4 regions of the Lysinibacillus sp. 54212 genome follow, and region 1 is predicted to be linked to each of the others. Evidence: riboswitches for the same ligand, from Rfam matches in the RefSeq annotation. Region 1 holds a riboswitch; each other region holds the start of a gene.
What was found. Region 1 has a riboswitch for thiamine pyrophosphate ahead of V4T18_RS12865 (thiamine phosphate synthase). Riboswitches for the same ligand answer to the same signal wherever they lie in the genome.

Region 1 (6,110 bases):
CAGCGTTCCTTATGGCAACATCATCTATCGGACCAGGCTTTCTAACGCAAACAACAGTATTTACTAGTGAGTTGATGGCAAGCATGGGGTTTGTCATTTTAATTTCATTAATTTTAGACGTAATCGCACAGATGAATGTTTGGCGTGTCATCGGCGTTTCTGGTTTACGAGGACAAGATCTTGCGAATAAAGTATTTCCAGGATTAGGGTATGTACTAGCCGTACTAATTGTAATTGGCGGTCTTGCATTTAATATTGGAAACGTAGCAGGGGCTGGCTTAGGTTTAAATGCCATGCTCGGTATCGATACAATTTATGGTTCTATTATGAGTGCAGCATTCGCTATTTTTATCTTCTTATTTAAAGAAGCAAGTAAAATAATGGACCGTGTAGCACAATTAGCAGGATTTATTATGATTTTCTTAATGCTGTATGTAGCGTTTACAACTTCGCCACCTGTAGGAGAAGCCATTGCGCGCACGGTATGGCCTGAAGAAATTGGCTTACTTGCAATTGTCACACTTGTAGGTGGTACAGTAGGGGGCTATATTACGTTTGCAGGCGGCCACCGTTTAATCGACGCAGGTATTACAGGTGTAGAAAATCTTCGTCAAATTACAATGAGCTCGGTAACAGGTATCCTAGTAACAGGTATTATGCGTGTGGCACTATTCTTAGCAATTTTAGGTGTTGTATCGCAAGGTTTAAAACTTGATCCGGCTAACCCGGCAGCGTCAGTATTCCAATTGGCAGTAGGAGATATCGGCTACCGAATTTTCGGTGTTATTATGTGGGCGGCAGCAATTACATCTGTTGTTGGTGCTGCGTATACATCGGTATCATTTATTCGTACATTCCATCCGGCGATTGAAAAATACAAAAACTGGATTATTATCGGCTTTATTATCACGTCATCGGCTGTTTTTGCCCTTGTTGGTCAGCCAGTTCAAGTATTAGTTGTTGTAGGTGCATTAAATGCATTAATTTTACCACTTGCACTAGGAATTATACTGATTGCGGCACATAAAACAAGCATCGTTGGAAACGTTTACAAGCATCCTAAAGTGCTAACGATTTTAGGTTTAGTTGTAGTTGTTGTTATGGCGATTCTAAGTGTTCGTACGATAAGTACTTCCTTCTCTTCGTTATTTTAAGCAGTTATGAAAGTATAAGTGAACGAATTATCCTCATAAGAAAAACCATCACGCTCTATATTGGAGCCTGATGAGTTTTTCTAATTAAAGGAGTATTGATCAGATGATGGAATTTGAAACAATGTCACCGCAGCATATACGAAAATTGATTCGTGATGGGCAAATTACAGGACCGACTGCAGGAATGGCGAAAGGGTTTACACAAGCGAATCTGGCAATTTTGCGTCGAGAGGATGCTTTTGATTTTCTATTGTTTTGTCAACGCAATCCGAAATCATGTCCACTTGTGGATGTGTTAGAACCTGGTCAAATCGAGAGCTTAATCGCTCCGGGCTCAGATATTCGTACCGATATTCCGAAATATCGTATTTATAAAAACGGTGAATACGTAGAGGAAGTTGAAAACATTTTAGACTATTGGGAAGAGGATTTTGTGTGCTTCCTAATCGGCTGTAGCTTCACTTTTGAAACGCCGCTTTTAGAAAGTGGTATACCAGTTCGTCATATTGAAGAAGGCTGCAATGTCCCGATGTTTAAAACGACAATCGAAACAACGTCCTCAGGAAAATTCCATGGTCCACTCGTTGTAAGTATGCGCCCTATGATGCACTCGGAAGCGATTCGTGCCGTACAAATCACATCGCGTTTCCCGGGAGTTCACGGTGCACCAGTTCATATTGGTGATCCAGCACAAATCGGTATTGCGGATGTACATCATCCCGATTTTGGTGATGCTGTAACCATTAAAGATGGCGAAGTACCTGTATTTTGGGCATGTGGCGTAACACCACAAGCAGTAGCAATGCAAAGTAAGCCTTCTATTATGATTACACATGCACCAGGGCATATGTTTATTAGTGATTTAAAGGATGTTCATTTAAGCGTTCTTTAATGAATTAAAGTAAAGGCAGGCCACTCTGTTGATAATCGATTACCAACGGAGTGGATTCTCCAAAATCTTATCGTACCTGCTAAGCGCTATTCCACTTTCCACAAGCCATCTCCTGTTGTAATTCGTTGAACGCCTTCCTCACAAACCCCATACGAGCGCCAAGAGCATGTTTCACAAACGACGCCAATATCACTCGGAATGACATGCTGCTTGACAGATGATTCGATGTCTTCCCAGCTTAGTATTTGCCCAATATGAAGACCTAACTTTTCTAAAATAACAGCATCTCGATCGTAAATATCACTATCCTGGCAATGGTATTCACCAGAATTAGGATACTTCTCACACAAATGATCCGGCCCTTTAACTAGCCTAACAAGTGTTTTTGGATTCTCTCTTAGGGTTTGATGCATCTTGGTCATATTAGCTACGTATTCTTTTGAATAGCCCATTCCTCGATATCCTAACAAGCAAAAAAGATGATGACCCCGTAATTTATACATAATGCTTTCCCCCGTACGTTAATGTTTTATGTAAACATATTTATTTTAAGTGTTAACGTAAATTTTATCAAAATGAAGCTGTTTCATAAATGGTTATTTTTTAAAAAGACGAACATTATTTTCGAATGAAACGGAGCCAGGCCAGCGAAAGCATACTAGCAATCGTAGTGCAAACCACGGCCATAGTTTGTACTACTATTTTTTTATACAAGAAGTGAAGAAAAGCCTTGCATTCGCCCGTAACGGAATACGGGGGAAAAACATAATAAGCAGGAGTGACGGGAACTGGAATGGCTAATAGAATCGGAAAATTGGCTAGTATTCACCTTGAAAGGCTAGTACTATTTTTCCTCCGTTTCACATTGGCTAGTAAATTTAAAATTTCGGCTAGTATTTTGAAAAAAGTGGCTAGTATTTTCGAAATTTCGGCTAGTATTTCAAAAAATGTGGCTAGTAAACCTTGGACTCCATTCGAAAAAACTCATCACCCCCAAAATAAGACAGATGATTTACTTTGTTATGCGAAAAATCATTCTATTTTTATGCTTTGACGAATGTTTATTGATTATTGTAAAAAACATTCGTATAAACTGATGCTTTTATGAATTACACAATCCATTCAAATATAAGCTAGATTTTTAAAGGTATTTCTAAAGTACTCTTGCTATTTTAAAATTAATGTAATAGAATGTTCGATAAATTCAATATAATTAAATTAGTATATATTTTACTAGGGGATCCCTTGATAAGGGCTGAGAAAAGAGTAGTTACTTTTAAACCCTCACAACCTGATCAGATTTGTATCTGCGTAGGGAAGTAGAGTTATGTTTGTATTTTTGTGCGCTTTTTTGTGCATGATTGTATTCGAGCAGAACCACTTTCCTTATCGGGAGAGTGGTTTTTTTATTTGTAAAAAATCTTTAAAAGGGTGGTGCATATCTAACATGAAGCTGATGGCAGTAACGGATGATTCGCATACAGTTGTTGAATTGGCAAAGAAAATACTCCAAATCCAGCATAACGTCGATTTTATTCAAATTCGAGAAAAGACAAAGACAGTAAAAGAGGTAATAGCACTGCTACAACATTTAGATGAGAGTGGGATCGATAAAGAGAAACTTATTCTGAATGATCGATTGGATATTGCATTATGCTGTGGCATTGGAGCGGTGCATTTGCCAGAAAAGGGGCTACCGGTGCAAAAGGTAAAGGAATTATATCCCTATATCAAGGTGGGAAAGTCTGTACATGACTATGAAGGAGCACAGGAGGCGGAACGACAAGGGGCTGACTATGTGTTATATGGCCATTGCTTTGAAACGAATAGTAAAAAGGGGATGGCTCCTAATGGTCTTGCACCAATCCTTGAGATGAAAAAGAGTTTGGCGATTCCTGTATTTGCAATTGGAGGCATTAATGTAGACCGGGTACAGGAGCTACAACATATACAGGCGGATGGCATTGCCGTAATGTCCGGTATTTTTTCAGCAGAAAATCCATTCACTGCAGCAAGTCAATTCTATGAGGTGGTCAAATATGAAAACAAGCTATGAAGTAGCCATCGTTGGTGGTGGAATTATCGGAAGTGCCATCGCTTATTATTTATCAAAAGAGCAAATCAACGTAGCGGTGTTTGAGGAAAATCAGATTGGTGCAAAAGCGACAGGTGCAGCGGCAGGTATGCTTGGTGCTCATTCGGAATGTGAAGGGGATGTTAATGTCTTTTTCCCTTTTGCGAGATATAGTCAGTCTCTTTATTGGAAGTTGAAAGAGGAATTATATGAATTAAGCGGAATTGACCTAGGCTATAGAAAGGGAGGAATTTTAAAGCTTGCCTTTTCTAATCAGGACAAAAAAGAATTGGGGGCAATGTTAGCACAGCCTACTGTTACATGGCTGGAAGCAGAGGAAGTAAGAAAACTAGAACAGGATGTTTCCCCTCATATAGTAGGTGCAGCCTTTATCCAAGACGATATCAATGTGTTACCAATTGGTGTATGCCAGGCTTTTGCTAAAAGCGCCAAAGTTCTGGGGGCATCGATTTTTGACTATACAAAGGTGCTACAAGTAAAAAAACAGCAGGACACCTTTCTAATTGAAACGACACGAGGACTTGTGGAAGCGAAGCGCGTTGTCATTGCCAGTGGTGTTTGGAGCACTACCTTCTTTAAGGAGCTAGGTTTACAGCATGGAATGACCCCAGTCAAAGGGGAGTGCATATCCGTTACGGATGAACAGGCTGTTTTAAAGAGTACGATTTTTCATGATAAATACTATATTGTCCCAAGAAATGACGGGCAGCTTGTTATTGGCGCAACGATGAAAGAGAACGACTGGACAGAACACGTAAGTTTAAACGGTATCGAAACATTAATTCAAAAAGCGAAAGAATTATTGCCTACTAGTGCTCATATGAAAATCGACTCTGTTTGGTCAGGATTACGACCACAAACGTTTGATCAAAAACCATTCATCGGTCATCATCCAGAAGATGAATCTATTCTATTTGCAACAGGGCATTATCGGAATGGCATACTGTTAGCTCCGGCAACAGGTGAGATGATTGTCAACCTCATTTTGAAAAGAGACGTAAAAAAAGAGTGGGTAGAGGCATTTCGAATTGACCGAGGAAAGCCATTAACCTTTTAGGAGGGGATGAAAGCATGACTATGATTGTAAATGGAAAAAGAATTGACCTGCCAGAAACAGTTCAGACTGTTAGAGGGTTGCTGGCTCATTACAATTTAGAAAATCGCATTGTCATCGTAGAAATAAATCAGGAAATTATTACGAAAGAATACTATGAATCAACTAGCCTTTCACACGGGGATGTTGTAGAAATTGTTCATTTTGTTGGAGGAGGATGAAACATGTTAAAAATTGCCGATCGTACGTTTCAATCAAGATTATTATTAGGTACGGGAAAATACCCATCATTTGAAGAACAGAAAAAAGCAGTAGAAAGATCACAATCAGAAATTTTAACGTTTGCTGTGAGAAGAATGAATATTTTTTCAGCGGAGCAGCCGAATTTTCTGGAGAGACTAGATTTAACGAAATACACGTTACTACCGAATACAGCAGGGGCTAAAACGGCAGAAGAAGCGGTGCGTATCGCTAAGCTCGCGAAGGCTTCAGGATTATGCGACATGATTAAAGTAGAGGTCATTGGGGATGATCGTTCGCTTTTACCAGACCCGATTGAAACATTAAAAGCATCAGAAATGCTGCTCCAGGAAGGGTTTATTGTATTACCATATACATCGGATGACGTAGTGTTAGCGAAACGCCTTGAAAACCTTGGTGTACACGCGATTATGCCAGGTGCTTCACCGATTGGATCTGGAAAAGGAATCATTAACCCGCTAAATTTAAAATTTATTATTGAAGGGTCAGAAATTCCAGTCATTATAGATGCAGGCATTGGCTCTCCTAAGGATGTTGCCTATGCCATGGAGCTAGGAGCAGATGCCGTGTTACTTAATACAGCTGTATCAGGGGCAAAAGATCCAGTGAAAATGGCAGAGGCGATGAAACTCGCAGTAGAAGCTGGAAGACTAG
Region 2 (6,110 bases), on a different contig from region 1:
CTAACATACCTGCTTTAATCTTCAGAAAACGTACAAAAGGTTCTTTATTATTCGCGATTGCGCCCCACATAGCATCAAGCGTCTCTTTTTTCATACGATTTACTTGTAGAGGCTCCTGTAGTACTTCATTCCAGCCGCGCTTTTTGTATGTTGTTAAACGGAAGCCCGCTAAATGATTCAATGTTTTCGCGAAGAATTCTTCCTTCTCTGTAAACACTTTTTCAATCGCTTCAAAGGCATTTTTTCGTACTGTTGCATTCTGATGGGCACTTAAATTATTTGCTTGACCGATCGATAAAATTTGCAAATCCCCATCAACATCTACTTCAACCTTAATGTCACCAATCAATAAATTATACATTTGTCCCCATGCTGAATAACCGTCAACACTTAACGCAGAAATTAATGCTTCCTCATCCTCGGAAAGCTTTTGCTTCGCCTGCTCGCGCCATTCTGTTAAGATAAATGAAAATTTCTTTAGCTCCGCCTCTTCAAGTAATTGAATAAACTCAGCCTCTTTTATTTCAGCTAAAATTTGCTGGAAACGTAAAGTGGCTGGTGCAAAGCTTGCACCAATCGAGCTTAATTTATTTTGTAATAATAGAGCCTTTGTATCCTTTGTATTTTGCGCTGTCAAGCATGAAAGCATACCGCCTGCATGTGATATTTCTACTAGTACATCTTTCATTATATTCAATGCTTTTGTAATTTGTGTTACTGACACCGGCTGCTGTAAAGACTTTAAATATGAGAAAAAGCTCTCTACTTTTTCTGGTAATGCGTCTATAAATGCTTCAAATTCAGCTGATTCACTTCCACCCTCAAAAAATACATCTAAATCCCAAACCTCTGAGTATTTCCTTGTAGTCATATGTTATGCCCCCATTTCAGATAATCCATTTCAATTTATTATTGTAGGTTATTTTACTTCTTTTTCACTTTCAGTATATAAGTAATGTAAGGCGTTCTAATCTTTTGATTCTTGAACAATTTCTTCTAGTTCAGCTAGCGCCTTAGCACCTTTCTTTTCGAATACATTTGAAATATGTAAGCCACGTTTTGTTGCCTCTTTTTCAATATGATTAATCGTTTCCTGTAGCACTGCAATACGTGCATGAAGTTTATTATTACCAGGAATTAAAGCCCATGGTGCATTTTCTGTATCTGTATGCTTAAAAGTATCATCTGCCGCCAATACATAATCATCAAATTTATCACGATTACGCCAATCCTCATCTGTTAGCTTCCACGCTTTATATGGGTTCGTAGCTCGATCATTAAAACGTTTCAATTGCTCTTCCTTATCAATGTGAATCCAGAATTTTAAGATGATATAATCGCCATCTGTTAATAAGCGTTCAAAATCATTTATTTCTTCGTATGCACGCTTCCATTCCTCTTCTTTTGCGAAGCCTTCTAAACGTTCTACTAGAACACGCCCATACCAAGAACGATCAAAAATTGCGATTTGTCCATGCTGCGGTAACTTGCGCCAAAAGCGATGCATGTAATTATAACGTAGTTCATGAGGCTGAGGCGCCGATATAGGGTGTACTACATAACCTCGCGGGTCGATTCTTTCTGTTAGGCGTTTAATAGCGCCCCCCTTACCCGCAGCATCCATTCCTTCAAATACTAAAATTAATCCGATTTTCTTGTTGAATAAAAATTGCTGTGCGTTTAACATTTCATATTGGAGTACTTTTAACTTTTTTTTATACATTTTTTTATCTAGCTCTGACGATAAATCTAGATCTTTTAACTTTTTCATTATTCTCACTCCTTTTGATTATTACCTTATATTCTAATCTATCATGGGTTTAAATGGTATTTATTGTTGGGAACTAATTAAATATATATTTTTAAAGAAAGGAGACGATTTATGGGGCGTCGCATTTTACTTTTAATTTCTTTATTAACGATGACCGCTTACACATTAACAGCTATTTGGCTTGGTATAAATAATGCTACAACGATCACCATTATTGAATGCTTACCGCTATTATTTTCGCCTGCTCGCTTTGTATATTGTTTTTCATTCTTCTTGTTTGCTAGCCTATTTATTTTTATTTGGCAGACTCATAAAAATAGACAATCCATTTTTGCATTGAGCAGTAAGCAAACAACGTTATTTATTGGAACATGTTTTTTACAAAGCTTATTCTTTTATGAATGGCATAATGAACACTTAATAATTGCCACTATTTCATTTGTCGTTAGTCTCATTTCTTTGTTCGGACTTTATATTACGTACCCACTTAACAAGGAAAGTATCCAGTTCCGTATTCCAATATCACTATGGCTAGGCTGGAGTTTATTTTTTACTCTTGTGATTGTTAGCTATATGATTATGTACTACGAATGGAAGGGCTTTGGCTTAAGCAACGGCTTATGGGCTGTCATTATGCTATCGCTTGGTACTGCAATCGCCCTACATTTGCGTTATCATCATTTTGACCGCGTGACACCAGGCATATTTATTTGGTGTTATGTTGGTATTGCTATTACAAATGGCTTTGATGAGCTATTCGTTACGACGGCAGCTTTATTTTTATGTGGTGTGCTCGCTACGGGAATTATTTTCATAAGGAAGAAAAGTACTGTCTAAAAGAAGCTTCTCTTTTAGACAGTTTTTTATATAGGAAAAGCTGCAGGTTATATCCCCGCAGCTTTTTTTTAATCTTCTAGTGTTGTTAAAATAATCGGCTTATCTTTCGTTACGATAATGGAATGCTCGATTTGTGCTACTAACGATTTATCAGGAGTGATAAAAGTCCAGCCGTCGCCTGCTTCTACAATATGCTCTGCTTTTGCTGAGATGAATGGCTCTACTGCAAGTACCATTCCCTCTTTCATAATTGTAGAATCCCAAGCATCATAGTAATTTAAAATATGTTCTGGCGCCTCATGAAGTGATTTACCTAATCCATGACCTGTTAAGTTCATAATAACTGTTAAACCATGATCACGGGCCTCACGCTCAACCGCTTTCCCAATTTGGTTTAATTTGGAGCCTGCTTTTACCTTTAGCATCGCACGATCAAATGCTGATTTTGCAACCTGACAAAGCTTTTCCTTATCTTCGTAACCATCCCCAACAACGAAAGAAATTCCTGTATCCGCAAAATAGCCATTCAAGGAGCCTGATACATCGATATTTACTAGGTCGCCTTCTTGAATTACTTTTGCACCTGGAATTCCGTGGGCTACTTCATGATTTACACTAATACATGTAAAGCCGGGGAAGTCATATTCACCTTTTGGACCAGATATTGCACCAACCTCTTCAAACATACGACCAGCAATTTCGTCTAGATCCTTTGTTGTTACACCTGGTTTTGTAGCTGCCTTCATTTCTTCACGAATTTCAGCTACTATACGTCCGATTTTTTTAAATGCATCTATTTCTTCTTGTGTTTTTACGATCATACTCATATCCCTCTCTATCGAAAAGTTTCCTTAATACTATATCATATTCAAAAGAGAGTAGCCTACTTATGCTTTTTGTAACAGTTTTGGTGAGGACGTAAATAACATGGAAGCTGCAATTGCAGTTAAAATAATGGCAGGAATCATATAAGAGCTATTGTAAATAATAGAATAAACCCACACATTTTGATCTCCAGCATATTCTGCAAAGAACACAACACCTGCAATAAGGTGGGCGGCAAAGCGAATAGAGCCGCCAAGTACTGTTCCTAGTACAATATAAAAGACCATTTCTCTCATTTGCCCATTACTAGTAGCGTGAAGTAGTGGTCTGCGAATAACAGCAGCTAAGCCAACTGCAGTAAAAGCAATCCCGTAATCAAGTAAGCCTTGGACCCAATGATAGACATGTGCTCCAAATGCTATTTGTAGTACGCCAATTAATACCCCCGTCGTGAGCCCCGCTGCTAGCCCCCAACGAATGGCCATTAGTACGATCGGAACCATTACTAAGCTTACTGAGCCTCCCTGTGCCCAAATTGTAAATGTTAGCTTATCTAGAATAAGCCCAATCCCTGCAAAAATCGCAATTTCCACCATCATTAATAAACGTTTTTTGTCCATTTTTCAATCTCCTTTTTTTGTTCCGATGTAGAACTAGAACACAAGGAGGATATGAAATAGAAAAAACGACATTAGGACAGAGCCTAACATCGTTATGAAGTCGGTTTCTATCCACATCCCTACGCAAGCTTTAACTTACAGGTTCGAAGGGTCAGTGCAGCTGTGCACAATCTCAGCCGACTTGCTCGGCCCCCCTTGTGGTAATACATCATGTAATTGTTGAACAGCTCCATTTTAAGTGAACATTCTACTATAATCAAGTATGAATTAATCGAAACTTTTATGCCTATTCATCCGTAAACTAGTTAATAATACTACTTGGGAGGGGTTTTTATGAATAATTCAAAAGGTTTAAGTGCATTGAATTATTTTAGTATCTTTTTTGCTCCGTTTATTGTACCGATTGTTGTGTATTTTGTTTCACATGATTCTGAAGTAAAACGACATTCAATTCGCGCTTTACTTTCACATATCATCCCAATTATTCTTGCTATATTTTTATTTATCGGTATTTTCGCGTTAGGTATTTTTTCTAATGAGGCGGTCAATCTCGGCGATTCAGCATTTTTTTCCTGGATTATAGCCTTCGGTGTATATATGCTTATTAATTTCGCCGTTATTATTTGGAACGTTATTGAAGGTGTAAAGGTACTTCGTTAACGTTTATAAAGTAAATGCAATTGGGTATATTAATCACACAAATTACAATAAATATGTATAGGCAAGGAGTGCAGAAAATGAAATTAGGAAAAATCGTCAAAACAGCTATGAGATGGGCACCTGTCGTATATCCAGTTGTAAAAAAAGCAATTGATAGTAAAAAGGCAAGTCCAATAAAGTCAGCAACAACTAGAAAAAAATAATTTTTAAGGGTACATTTCGTCAAACATATCGACGAAATGTACCCTTGTCTTTATTTTAATAGTATCTTTGTTCGACTATAGCCTTCTTTTAGCTTCTCAACTTCTAAAATGGCAGGGATGGCTGCCTTTAGCTCAGCAACGTGTGATATCACACCGATTATACGTCCTGATTTTTGAAGATCGATTAAGGTGTCAATAGCACGCATTAATGACTCTTCATCTAGCGAGCCAAATCCTTCATCAATAAACATCGTATCAATACGGACATTCCCCTGGAAGCTTTGAATCACATCTGCCATTCCAAGCGCCAAACAAAGAGACGCGTTAAATTTCTCTCCACCGGATAACGTTTTTACATCACGTGTTTGACCAGTATAGCTATCATACACATCCAGACTTAGACCACTTTGACGACCATGTGATTCTTGACGATCAGAGCAAACTAATCGATATTGACCGTTTGATAAATGATGTAGACGAATATTTGCTGCCTCTGTAATCTGCTCTAAATACCCCATCTGTACGTATCGCTCAAAAGAAACCTTTTTTGAATTTTGACCGCGTAGCATGTTATATAAATCGACTATTTCGTTAGAAACCCTTTCGAGTGTATCAATTTTTTCAGCCACTTCCTCGAGCTTGTCAGTATAATCCACACAGTTGCGGGCACAATCCTTAGAGACGTTAAGCACATGATATGCCTGCTCGTATGCTAGCTTTAATCCCTGGAGCTCATTAGATAGAGCTGTTAAATCGACTATTTCCTTCCCTTGTAGCGAACCATTCTCTTCTCTAACAAATTCCTTTAATGCATGAAGCTCATTTGTAAAATTGATGTATTGTTGCTGCAAAAGGGCGATTTGTTCCTCACTGCGCTTCGCTAAAGAAAACTGTTCAAAGGAGGAAAAGCCTGCTGCTGAAAGCTCCGTAGTAAATTGTGCTTTAGCCTTCGATAACTTTTCTTGAAGTCCTTGTTTAGCTTCCTCCGTTAGCTTTAACGCTTCCTCTGTTTTTGTAATCGTCATACGTACTGAATCGTACTGTTGCTGTGCCTGTTGAAGCGCCTGCTGTAATTTACTAAGGTTTTGCTGAGCTGCATATAGTGCCTCATTTAATGTTTTTAAGTTTGGCAACTCAGTTGGAATTGCCTTGCTTTTTTGCTCTAGTACCGCCTGCTGCTGTACTAAGCTCTGT
Region 3 (6,110 bases), on a different contig from region 1:
AAAGAGAAAACTCACTTCCGTTTACAGCCTGAAAATTCTTCAATGGATCCTATTCTAGTGAATCAAGTATCGATTTTAGGTAAAGTTGTAGGCTTATATCGAACAGTACAATAAATATAAATGGAGAAGAATACGCAAGGTTTTCTTCTCCATTTTTCATTCCTGAATATTTAAGGGTATTGATTTCATAAATACGTGAGCATTACTGCAAATTCGTGCATACTTATGTTTTTCTGCATTTCATTCCCATTCAATAGATGGTTCTTGCTTATGTAGATCAACGGAAGAAAATAGTATATGAAGATGACAATTATAGTTATTTCAATTATGGAATTAAAATTAACGAATGAACAGCATCTCTTATATGAAGTCGCTTTAATTAATTGATGGACATACGGCTTCTCCAAAATCGAATCTGTAATCGATTTTTTTAGTTTGTAATTGTAGTAGCTTTATTTTACAAAAGAGATTTTATTGATCCCCATCATAAAAAGGCGGCCGAAAATCCAGATTTTCATCTAAATTTTCGGACAGCCCTTTTCGCTAACTATTGATATATTTTGCCGCCAGATTCTTTAAATTCTTTTGCCTTTTCCTTTAAACCTTCTTCAACCGCTTTCGTTTCTTTTTCTTTGACACTATTGCGAATATCATGTGAGATTCTCATGCTACAAAATTTCGGTCCGCACATCGAGCAAAAATGGGCTACCTTTGCTCCTTCTGCAGGCAATGTTTCATCATGATACTCTATTGCTCGTTCAGGATCTAATGATAAATTGAACTGATCTCGCCAACGGAATTCAAAACGCGCTTTCGATAAGGCATCATCTCGTTTTTGCGCTCCCGGATGCCCCTTCGCTAAATCGGCTGCATGTGCGGCAATTTTATACGTAATGACCCCTTCACGTACATCGTCTCTATTTGGTAAGCCTAAATGTTCCTTCGGTGTCACATAACAAAGCATGGCCGTGCCAAACCAACCAATCATCGCAGCACCAATCGCAGATGTAATATGATCATAGCCAGGGGCAATATCCGTTGTAAGCGGCCCTAATGTGTAAAACGGTGCCTCTTCGCAAATTTCTAATTGCTTATCCATATTTTCTTTAATAAGATGCATTGGTACATGGCCTGGTCCTTCCACCATCACTTGCACATCATGCTTCCAAGCAATTTTCGTTAATTCCCCAAGCGTTTCGAGCTCTGCAAATTGTGCTGCATCATTGGCATCATGAATAGAGCCTGGGCGTAAGCCATCGCCAAGCGAAAAGGCCACATCGTACGCTTTCATAATTTCACAAATTTCTTCAAAATACGTATACAGAAAGTTTTCTTGGTGGTGCGCTAAACACCACTGTGCCATAATCGATCCGCCACGCGATACGATGCCTGTTAAACGCTCCACTGTTAATGGAATGTAACGTAGCAGGACACCAGCATGAATCGTAAAATAATCTACTCCTTGTTCTGCTTGTTCAATTAATGTATCGCGGTAAATTTCCCATGTCAGATTTTCTACGATTCCATTTACTTTTTCAAGTGCTTGGTAAATTGGCACAGTCCCAACTGGCACAGCCGCATTACGGATAATCCATTCACGTGTTGTATGAATGTTTTTTCCTGTAGACAGATCCATAATCGTATCAGCGCCCCAACGTGTAGCCCAAATCATTTTTTCTACTTCTTCTTCAATCGAAGAGGAAACCGCAGAATTCCCAATATTGGCATTCACTTTCACGTGAAAATTGCGTCCAATAATCATCGGTTCTAGCTCTGGATGGTTAATATTGCATGGAATAATCGCACGACCTCTCGCTACCTCACTCCGCACAAATTCAGGCTCCATATTTTCTCTAATTGCAATAAACTCCATCTCCGGTGTAATCATGCCTTTTTTTGCATAATGAAGTTGAGTCACATTTTTTCCTTCTTTCGCACGCAATGGTTGGCGCTTTAAGTTCGGGAAAATGTTGTGTTGAGCACGAGGATCATCCTCATTACTATAGCCATTATCTTCCGCCTTCACTTGTCGCCCTTCATACTTTTCTACATCTGCTCGTTCCTCAATCCATTTACTGCGAAGAGCCTCTAGCCCTTTTGTTATATCGATGGAAGCGTTCGGGTCGGTATAAGGTCCACTTGTATCATAAACTTGCACTGGTAGGTTTTCCTCTTCCCCTACTGTACTCGTCGTTGGACCTAGCACAATTTCTCGCATAGGTACTCTAATATCCTGTCTTGAACCAACCACATATACTTTTTTACTCCCTGGAAAGTTGGACATGATCGAAATGTTTTCTTTGTTTAATGAAGTTGATGACATAAAAAAACTCCTCCTTTATATTTGGTAAAGGACGAGATCTAGATCAATCCATTAGTAGTGGGGCAAACTAGAAAGGCACAGCGCAACTAGAATAGGTCAAGCGGATACCGCGTTTTTCAGATACCTATTCTATGAAAACGTTCCTATACAAAAAAAGCTGAATCCATTTATTAGAAACATAAACGGACCCAGCTTACGATATGTATGTAGAAGTGCTCACATATACTAAAGATTTCTAACTTCCCTACGCTGGCATGATCCAGATCAGGTCCAAAGGGTCAAGAAACTTCTAAGCGTTTCCCTCTCAGCCCAACTCATTGGACTCCCCTAGTTAACACTATTCGATTACCATTATTGTACAATATTACCACTTGAAATAAAAGGGTATTTTTTATACTATTTCGTCATTCACCGTTTTTTTCATAATTGCGATTATAGTAAACGCCAGTACCAATCGATCATTTCCTCACCATAAAAATAAACAACAATGGCAGCTATCGCGATAGAGGGCCCAAATGGTACAGGGGTTTTTCTTCCTTGCCCCCGTATTTTGAGCACAATAATGCCGATCACCATACCAATGACAGAAGCCAAAAATAGCGTGAGTAAGGTTTGCACTGTTCCTAGCACTAGGCCGATAACAAAGAACAGCTTTATATCGCCACCGCCCATGCCGCCTTTTGAAATCACGGCAATTAAAAATAGTAAACCAAAGCCGACAGCTGCCCCGACAATACTATCCCACCATGGCTGAAGTGGTGAGAAGAATCGAGCGAGCAAAATTAATGGCAGAAAAAATAATAATATCTTATCCGGTATTAACATGTACGCAAGGTCCGATACATTGATAATCACGAGCAACGAAATGAACAACAGGGCTACCGCTAGCTCAGCTGTAATACCAAGATGCCAAGTAGCGAAGGCAAATAGAAAGGCTGTTACTATTTCGGTCAAGGCATAGATTGGGGAAACTTTTGCCCCGCAGCTACGACATTTTCCTCGTAAAAATAAAAATGAAAAGACAGGTACGAGATCCGGCACCGTCAGCTGTCGATTGCAGCTAACACAATGAGATGGAGGAGAAACTATGGACTCTTTTTTAGGCACTCGTAAGCCGACTACATTATAAAATGAGCCAAATACGAGACCAAAAACTCCTGCAAATACTGTATACACAATCTCCATCTTTAACGCTCCTTACTCCTACCTGCGAATTTTATTCATAATAGAATGTAGTTACTTGAACGGTTGCTACGACAGTATCCGACTTATCCTCCGCAAACTTGTTTTCCTCACCAGATAGTTCGTATTGGATCGTATCAATATGCATGACCCGTTCAATATTTTCAATTTCCTTAATAAATTGCTGTAGCTTTTTGTAATTTGGAGATGCAACTTCCATATTAAATGTCACGAGCTTTAACGAGCCCGGCAATGAATCGGCAGCAATCGTTGAAACGGGTGTAGTATCTTCCTCTGGAGTCGTTTCTGCATTGGCTTCTGTATCAGTTTGAGTTGCATCCTGCCCTTCTGTTTCCTCTGCTGAAGGCACATGAGGATCCTGTAGCCCTGAATCTGAAACGAGCGAATCGTAATTATTAAACTCTACTTTTAGGATACGTGAGCCAGTTACAAATTCTATTTCTTCAATATTTAACAGCAGCTCATCAATCGCGCGTGTTTCAGGAACCTTTTTTCGCAGATCAAATTCATTTGTCTCGTTGTTAGATCTCTGCTCCTTTACAGCTGCGATGCTTTCCTCAAGTGCAGCCATTTCCATCTTCAAATTATTGACAGACGATTCCATACTTTCTACTTCATCCTGCTTAGGAAGCACAACATAATAGTATACGGCAAAAAGAAGAGCAAAGATTAATGCTGTTAATAATAGCACTGGTGAGCTTTTACTGTTCGAGAATGATTTCATCGAATTCCACCTCCAACAGCAACAAAGGCTATATCAATCATTAGCATAACCTCGACAGAATATCGTGGAACCTCGTTAAACTTCACTTCTTCGCTCTCTCCCTCTTCTGCAGGATCCAATTCAAAGTTTTCAATTGTTCCCACCTGCGAATCAATAAAGTACGGGCTATTTTCTAATCGACTTACGTACGTTGAGACCTCGTTTAACGTTTCAAAATCAACCTTGATTGTCACACTCGATTCACCAAACTCGTATTCTCGTAAATACGTATTTTCCGGTAGCAGACCCTGTGTTTCATCAATAAGTGGAGAAACTGGATAGGAGACAAGTTCTACAAAGGCAACCGATTCCTCGAGTGAGCCCTGATTCATCGTTTGCAAGGCTGATAATTCCGCCTCTAACTTAATTCGTTTTTCCTCTAGCTCTGCTTGTTCACTCGTTAAATCCGACAAATTCGACTTTGCACTAACATACATCCATGAGAGGACTACTAAGCCTAACAGTACAACAATTCCAAGGAGAACATAGAGTAACTTGGAGCTCGTCTCCCCTTTTTCAAGCTTAGGCATGAGGTTAATATCTGGAATCATTCGTTAACCCCCTTCAATGCCAGCCCTAACAATGAGGCATGCTTAGCCTTACAATTCGGAAAGCGCTGCGAAACAACACTATCATCCACTAGCTTTACAGGTGTTACTAAATTTTCACTCAAAAAGTCTGCAATGCTTTGAAGTAAGGGATTATCGCCTAGCACAACAATTTCATCCACCGATTTTTCGCCCTTATGTAAGGAGAATTTAAAAAAATTCATCATGCGATCAATTTCTAGCACTTGATCGGTAATCATCGCTCGGTAATCATCTAGCTCTCCATTATACGTAAATGTAACGTCACCTTCTGTAGCCATATGATCCTGCCAGTTTTCTAGATTTGTTTCAATCGATTGGAAGCGTAAAAATTCCACATTTCCTTTTGAATAAATGCAAATTGATAGCTCATTGATCGACCAATCTGTTATTAAATACGTTTTATGGCTATCTAGTAGATTAATATGCTCGAGTAATCGCAAATTACAAAGCGCCCGAATATCTGCAACTTGAGGCTGTAAATGACAGTCTAGTAGCAGGCCAATTAATTTCGTCACCTCATCTGGTGGGGCAGCAAACAGCACAGCCTGCCCGTCCCCCTCCTGATGATCATACACATCTAGGAGCGGCTCCTGGAATGGCAAATGAATCGACTGCCCAATCTCCATCTGCACATACTCCTTCAACGCCTTCCCCGTCAACTGGGCAGGATGATCAAAGGTTTTTAATAGCACAGAAGTGTCAGGAACAAACAAACGAACATTTTGCTTCTTCCCACCCCATTTTGCAACATTGCTCTTTACAATCTCAAACAAGGTCAGCTCATCAACAACCGCTCCATCCTGTACAACACCTTTCGGCAACGGCAGCTCATAAATCACAGGTTGCTCCAACTTCTGCCCCTTTGACACCAGCGCACGTACTATATAATCGTTTATAGAAATCGACACATGCGACCTCTTTTTCATCGTTAACATCAATAGGGAACCCCCTTTTCCAATACCTCGAGCCACTTAATGTAGCGAATTAGTCACTCAATGGAACACCCAACTATTGGTTGGGTGTTCGATGAGGGAATAATTTAAATACTATTTTTCAATACTCAGTCCAGTATCCGGAACTGCACTACCTTTAGTTTTTTCATCATTAATCCCTTTAACTGTGGCACCTTTAAAGGTTACTGTTTTTTCCCCAGAAAACTTGATTGCAGCAGCTGTTAATTTTCGTGGTACATCCACTGAAATTGTTGCATCAGCAGGAATTGTACCTTCTG
Region 4 (6,110 bases), on a different contig from region 1:
TCTAAGCCTTGCTCCTCAAAATAGCCTTTTTCTTTCGCTACATATAATGCAGAATGTACTGCGTTTGGATACCAATCAAGCATGATCGTGATTTTTTCTAATTCCGCTTCCCCTTTTTCGGATGACTTTTTTTCATCACTACAGCCCACCAGCATTACGGCAAGTAGCAGGAATACAACGGTAATTTTCCAATTTTTCATGTTATCTTCCACCTCTAATTTTCATATTTCCATTTTCGAAGAACGATTCGCTCAATCCATGCGGCGAGCGCAAACAGTAGGATCCCTACAAGGGTTAATATCGTAATCGCCGCAAATACACCTTCTGCATTCAAATTCCCAGACATTCTCCGGCTATAATAACCTAATCCCTCACTTGCACCTAACCATTCCCCAATGGTCGCACCGACTAATGCAAATACGATGGCCATTTTAAAGCCTGAGAAAAATGAGGGTAGTGCCATTGGAATATGTAGCTTTAGAAATATTTGCTTGCGGGATGCCCCCATTGAACGAAATAGTTCTATATAATCTTTATCACAGGCTCTTAAACCATCATAGGTGCTCACCACAATAGGGAAAAATGAGATGAGAACCGTCACCGCCACCTTACTCCAAATAGAATAACCAAACCACAGCACAAAAATGGGCGATAGTGCAATGATCGGAATCATTTGTGAAATGATGACAGCTGGGTACATTACTTTTTCTATAGGTTTAAAGCAGAACATCCCTATAGCGAGTGACACTCCTAAAATGACCGTTATCGAAAAGCCAACGAAAAACTCGATTCCAGTTGCCTTTAAATGCTCCAAAAAGAGGACTCTCCAGTTGTCGATAATCGTTTGCAACACCCCTGTTGGTGCAGGAATAATAAAGCTTGGCACCATTCCTTGCCTCACTAGCACTTCTAGCACAACAAGTGCTGTTGCAAAAAACAGTAGGAATAAATAGTATTGTTGTAACCAACTTTTAATACGTTTCACTAGAAATCTTCCTTTCTAGTGTTCTTCTTAAAGCTATAACCTCATCCGAATAGATCATTTCGTTGGCACGTGGTCGTGGCAAATCGACGATCACTTCTTCTACGGTGTTATTTTGATGCAATATTAATATGCGATCACTTAATACAATGGCTTCCTCTAAATCATGGGTAATAAAGAGGACGGTTTTCTTTAATTGCTGCCACATGGACAATAACCAGGCTTGCATTTCTTTTTTTGTAAAAGCGTCTAGTGCGCCAAAAGGTTCGTCGAGTAATAGCACATCTTTACCAGTGAGGAGCGCTCTTAAAAAAGCCGCGCGTTGTCTCATTCCGCCTGATAATTCCTTTGGATACGCATGTACATAGTCCTTTAAGCCAACCCGTTCGATCCAGGCTAGGGCTTCCTCTTTTGTTAACGTTACATCCTTTTGAATTTCTGCTGCGATCATGACATTTTGTAGGATCGTACGCCAAGGTAGCAATAAATCCTTTTGTGGCATAAAACCCACATCACCTGGAGCTGCTTGGCGATTGTGAATGATTATATGCCCATCATCCGGTGTCAGAAGACCCGTCATCAGTTTAAAAATTGTGCTTTTTCCTGTACCGCTTCTACCGATGATTGAAACAAATTCCCCCTGCTTAATTTCCATATTTAAATTAGAGATAACAGGAGAAGCATGACGTTCAAAAGCATAGGTCACATTTTGTAGGCTAACTACCATTTCTTTCTCACCTTCTCAAATGAACTAAATCGGCCAATCCTGTTTATGATAGTTCATGTCCCAGAATAAATACTCGTACTTTGAAGTAATTTGGAAATGCTTTTCTAATTGAGCGAGCTCCCGTTCTGGCTTTCCATCTGCTAATTCGTTCATTACATCGATCAGCCACTTGGCTCCATTGCCAAACTCCTCTGAATCGTATGTTTCTATCCACTTGGCATACGGATTATTTTCTAGATTATGACCGTATTGTGCTCTTAACAGCTTGCCAATTTCCCAATAATCCCACGCACAAGGCAATAAGCAGGCCACTACTTCAGCTAAGCTACCACTTTGCGCAGCATTTAACATATAATTCGTATAAGCTAAATTCACAGGCGTCGGCTTTGTCGCCTCGAGCTCCTCTGAGGTAATACCGAATTCAGCGGCGAATTGACGATGCAGATCCATTTCAAAATGTAGCGTGTCATTTAAAATAGCTGCAAATTTCCCCATCATGTCTAAATCTGTAGATTTGACAGATGCAATCGCAAATAGCTTTGCATAATCAATTAAATACACATAATCCTGCTTCATATATTGGATAAATTTATCCTTATCGAGTGTCCCATTTCCTAGTTCCTGCACAAATGGATGGGTATGATTCGCCTCCCAAATAGGCTGCACATTTCTAAAGAGTCGATCTGTAAATTTTTCTGTTGTCACATTCATCCCTGCTTCCTCCTTTTTACTAACAAGCACTTCCCTGATTCAGAAAAGCTCAAGCGCCCTATTTAGCCACAACAAGCGCTGGAGCTAGACACTGCTCCATCTCCAAGATTTTATACTTTCTTACTCTTAAATAAAAACCACTCCCTAATAATCGGAAGTGGTTTCGTGGCATAGTCGTATAATGATACGCTCGAAACTACTTCCCTACGCTAGCGTTAACTAGATCAGGTTCGAAGGGTTCTTCTCAGCCAATGGCGCCCCTAGCAGTCCTACAAAATATTCGGTTTTTTTAACTAATAAATGGTCATTCACTATAACTTGGTATTGATTTCCGTTGCGCCAGCGTGCTTTCCTGGGGGCGTCCGATGAGCCGCTTCACTCACTTCGCTCGCTCCAGGGTCTCATCTGTGACGCTAAGCTAATCCCCAAGGAGTCACGCTGGCTCCACTCCAATCAACAAACGCTTTATTCATCATGTGATCAACAGAGCATAGCTTCCCGTTGGAATGGAAAATATTGTCTGAGACGAAAACGAAACGGCAGTCATAATGCCTTCGTGACCAACATCGTGTTGGGCCAAGGAAACTGAAGTCACATGATTAAACCCTTACTAACAAGTTCCTTACAAATAAAAAACCCACTCTTTTTAGAGAGTGGGGAATGTACACGTAACAATCAACATACCTCACTTCCCTACGCTAGCCTTAACTAGATCAGGTTCAAAGGGTTCTTCTCAGCCAATGGCGCCCCTAGTGCTATTATTTGTATTTATTTTTATCATAACATGACTTACAATTTGTGCAAGTGATTTTATGGAAAAGATATTTTCCCCTCCAATTATTCCATGTCTCTATTCTTGCTCACGGTGATAGTCATTATATACATCTCGTTTTGATAGGCCGCGCAATTTTGCTACTTCCTTAATCGCATCCTTTGAATTAACATTCGTTTCTTCTATTATATAGTCCACATGCTGCTGTAGCGTCATCGAAGACCAATCATGGGCTTCTTCTTCTACCTCACCGGACAGATTGCCTTCCAGTACAATACAAAATTCGCCACGAATTTCATTTTCCGATGCCCAAACTATCGCCTCTTCCACTGTCCCGCGTAAAAACTCTTCAAATTTCTTTGTTAATTCCCGCGCTAAGGTGATTCGTCGATTCCCAAGTACTAATTCGATATCCTTTAGTGTATCCTTCAAACGGTGAGGCGCCTCATAAAATAACAGCGTCTCCTCTCGTTTTGCTACCTTTTCTAGCTGTGCACGACGTTCCTTTTTTTGACGGTTTAAAAACCCAAAGAAATAAAATGGCTGGGGAACGATCCCCGAGGCAATTAATGCAGTTAGTGCAGCATTAGCACCTGGAATTGGTACAACTGCAAAATCCTCTTCAATTGCCTTTTGAACAATATCCGCTCCCGGATCAGAAATACAAGGTAGCCCTGCATCGCTAACAAGTGCTACCGATTTCCCTTCTCGTAAATAACCGAGTAGCTTTTCCCCACCAACTTCAATATTATGCTCATGATAGCTAACAAGCTGTGTTTGAATCTCAAAGTAATTGCAAAGCTTTTTTGTATTACGTGTATCCTCTGCAGCAATCACATCAACTTCCTTCAATATACGTAATGCTCGTACGGTCATATCCTCTAAATTGCCTATCGGTGTCGCAACTAAATACAGACACGCCCCCGCTTCATGCTGGCTACTCTTTTGTGCTTTCACAGCTAGCCCTCCCTATATACTGCTCTTTTTTTTCACGTGTAAATTGTTTAAATGCATATTCCATACGCATCGCTTCTTGTTTTGATTCGAATATTTCATAATGGATGCACGTTACAGGCAGCCGAGCACGCGTATACTTTGCGCCTTTTCCGGCATTATGTGCAGCTAATCGTTTTTCCAAATTATTTGTATATCCAGCATAAAACGAGTCGTCTCGACACTCTACTACATAAAAATAATGCTTACTCTTTTCCATAAAGCATAGCGCTCACTTCTGCCGTATATTCATTATGCTCATCGTATACAAATAAAGGCGGCAATATTTTCAAACCTGGCTTTCCATCCTTAATTCCTTCAATAAGTAAGGTATTTGCTTCTTTTCCATGCTTCGGATAAATTAGCCTCATACGCTTTGGCTCTAAACGATTAGCACGCATTGCTGTTACGATATCAAGTAGTCGCTCCGGACGATGGACAAATGCAGCCTTTCCACCTTGCTTTAATAGACGACTTGTTGAATAAATTGCTTCGTCTAGTGTTAAATGGATTTCGTGCCGAGCAATCGCATAGTGCTCACTTACATTTTTATCACTTAGTTCATGTGCTAAAAAATAAGGTGGGTTGCATGTCACAGCATCATATTTTTCTATACCTAATGTATCCGGTGCAGCCTTTACATCCCCGAGCTTCATTTCGATTCTCTCAGTTAGTTTATTATAAGCAACACTTCGACACGCCATATCATAAAGGCGAGGCTGGATTTCGACACCGATAATTTTAGCCTTAGTGCGTGCACTGAGGAAAAGAGGGATAACTCCATTCCCCGAACATAAATCGACAACACTCCCACGCTTTGGCACACTCACAAAGCGAGAAAGCAGCACTGCATCTAACGAAAAAGAAAAGACTGATGGACTCTGAATAATACGCAAATCCTCTGCTAATAAATAATCCAGACGTTCATCGTCCTTTAACCACTCACTCATAAATACCTCCTACTACAAAAACACGCATTCCATTATGTGTAATTTTAGCCCTATCTTCTGGCCCTTGCTGTCTATTTCTCGGGCTTCCTACTCAGACTAATTTTATCTCTTTATTTCGTAAAGAAAAGACTGACCTCCTCTACGGAAGCAGCCTTTATCTTAACCATTTTGTTTATTTAAAAACGATAGACAGAACAAGCAATCCTCACCTTTACGTGAGCTTCCAAAATGAACATGACATACATGGAACCCTTCATGATAAAGGCGAGCCAGATTATCATAGCCTTCGCCGATATCTAACGTATCTTCCTTCTTTTGTTCAAAATCCACTGAATGTGTGGCAGTTTCATTAGACAAAAGCGCTTCTAAACGCGTTCTCAGATGAAGGTTTTCCGTTTGAAGTGTCTGATGTTCCTCCATCATATGCGCAACAAACTTTTTTAAAGCGACAAACTGTTGCTGCATCGATTCGAGTTGCTGTTCGAACTCCATAACAGTATCTAAAAAATTACGGTCCTTCACTCAAGCCACCCCATTAAGTTTCTATCTATATAAGATTTTTTTCGCATTGTAATAGTTCTTCCAACGAATATTCCACCGTGCGCTCCTGCTCCTGTAAATAAACCTGAATTAAACGCTCTAATACATTTAACCCAACTACTTTCCCATTACCATCTGGTGTCCTTGTTAAATCACCGATATCAGGCATGCCCTCTTTTGCAATTTCGTAATCATCATTTTCATATTTTAAACAGCACATTAATCGACCACAGAGACCCGAAATTTTCGTCGGATTTAACGATAAATTTTGGTCTTTTGCCATTTTAATAGATACGGGATCAAAATCACCTAAAAACGTAGAGCAACAAAGCATTCGGCCACAAGGACCAATACCACCTAGTAGCTTCGCCTCGTCGCGTACACCGATTTGGCGTAGTTCAATTCGCGTACGAAAAACAGAGGCTAAATCCTTTA

Region 2: it holds a riboswitch for thiamine pyrophosphate, as region 1 does, so the genes downstream of both, thiT (energy-coupled thiamine transporter ThiT) here and V4T18_RS12865 (thiamine phosphate synthase) in region 1, are expected to answer to the same signal.
Region 3: it holds a riboswitch for thiamine pyrophosphate, as region 1 does, so the genes downstream of both, thiC (phosphomethylpyrimidine synthase ThiC) here and V4T18_RS12865 (thiamine phosphate synthase) in region 1, are expected to answer to the same signal.
Region 4: it holds a riboswitch for thiamine pyrophosphate, as region 1 does, so the genes downstream of both, tenA (thiaminase II) here and V4T18_RS12865 (thiamine phosphate synthase) in region 1, are expected to answer to the same signal.

What each region holds. Positions count from the first base shown of each region.
Region 1 is NZ_JBAFWZ010000018.1:25,469-31,578, reverse strand. It holds gene V4T18_RS12885 (NRAMP family divalent metal transporter) at 1-1,154, shown strand, start outside; gene V4T18_RS12880 (putative hydro-lyase) at 1,258-2,046, shown strand; gene V4T18_RS12875 (DUF1284 domain-containing protein) at 2,133-2,549, opposite strand; gene V4T18_RS12870 (hypothetical protein) at 2,912-3,100, shown strand; TPP riboswitch at 3,272-3,381, shown strand; gene V4T18_RS12865 (thiamine phosphate synthase) at 3,494-4,102, shown strand; gene thiO (glycine oxidase ThiO) at 4,086-5,198, shown strand; gene thiS (sulfur carrier protein ThiS) at 5,213-5,416, shown strand; gene V4T18_RS12850 (thiazole synthase) at 5,420-6,110, shown strand, end outside.
Region 2 is NZ_JBAFWZ010000002.1:136,513-142,622, reverse strand. It holds gene V4T18_RS02480 (M3 family oligoendopeptidase) at 1-871, opposite strand, end outside; gene V4T18_RS02475 (polyphosphate kinase 2 family protein) at 968-1,771, opposite strand; gene V4T18_RS02470 (tryptophan-rich sensory protein) at 1,883-2,608, shown strand; gene map (type I methionyl aminopeptidase) at 2,677-3,429, opposite strand; gene thiT (energy-coupled thiamine transporter ThiT) at 3,496-4,053, opposite strand; TPP riboswitch at 4,153-4,259, opposite strand; gene V4T18_RS02455 (DUF4870 domain-containing protein) at 4,387-4,713, shown strand; gene V4T18_RS02450 (hypothetical protein) at 4,791-4,916, shown strand; gene V4T18_RS02445 (SMC family ATPase) at 4,967-6,110, opposite strand, start outside.
Region 3 is NZ_JBAFWZ010000013.1:80,290-86,399, forward strand. It holds gene lexA (transcriptional repressor LexA) at 1-114, shown strand, start outside; gene thiC (phosphomethylpyrimidine synthase ThiC) at 548-2,323, opposite strand; TPP riboswitch at 2,548-2,662, opposite strand; gene V4T18_RS11130 (prepilin peptidase) at 2,756-3,508, opposite strand; gene V4T18_RS11135 (potassium transporter) at 3,540-4,250, opposite strand; gene V4T18_RS11140 (PilN domain-containing protein) at 4,247-4,840, opposite strand; gene pilM (type IV pilus biogenesis protein PilM) at 4,837-5,814, opposite strand; gene V4T18_RS11150 (prepilin-type N-terminal cleavage/methylation domain-containing protein) at 5,926-6,110, opposite strand, start outside.
Region 4 is NZ_JBAFWZ010000024.1:6,133-12,242, reverse strand. It holds gene V4T18_RS14585 (ABC transporter substrate-binding protein) at 1-200, opposite strand, end outside; gene V4T18_RS14580 (ABC transporter permease) at 215-985, opposite strand; gene V4T18_RS14575 (ABC transporter ATP-binding protein) at 972-1,709, opposite strand; gene tenA (thiaminase II) at 1,734-2,420, opposite strand; TPP riboswitch at 2,605-2,692, opposite strand; TPP riboswitch at 3,094-3,181, opposite strand; gene rsmI (16S rRNA (cytidine(1402)-2'-O)-methyltransferase) at 3,271-4,149, opposite strand; gene V4T18_RS14560 (GIY-YIG nuclease family protein) at 4,130-4,405, opposite strand; gene V4T18_RS14555 (tRNA1(Val) (adenine(37)-N6)-methyltransferase) at 4,392-5,135, opposite strand; gene yabA (DNA replication initiation control protein YabA) at 5,295-5,657, opposite strand; gene V4T18_RS14545 (PSP1 domain-containing protein) at 5,683-6,110, opposite strand, start outside.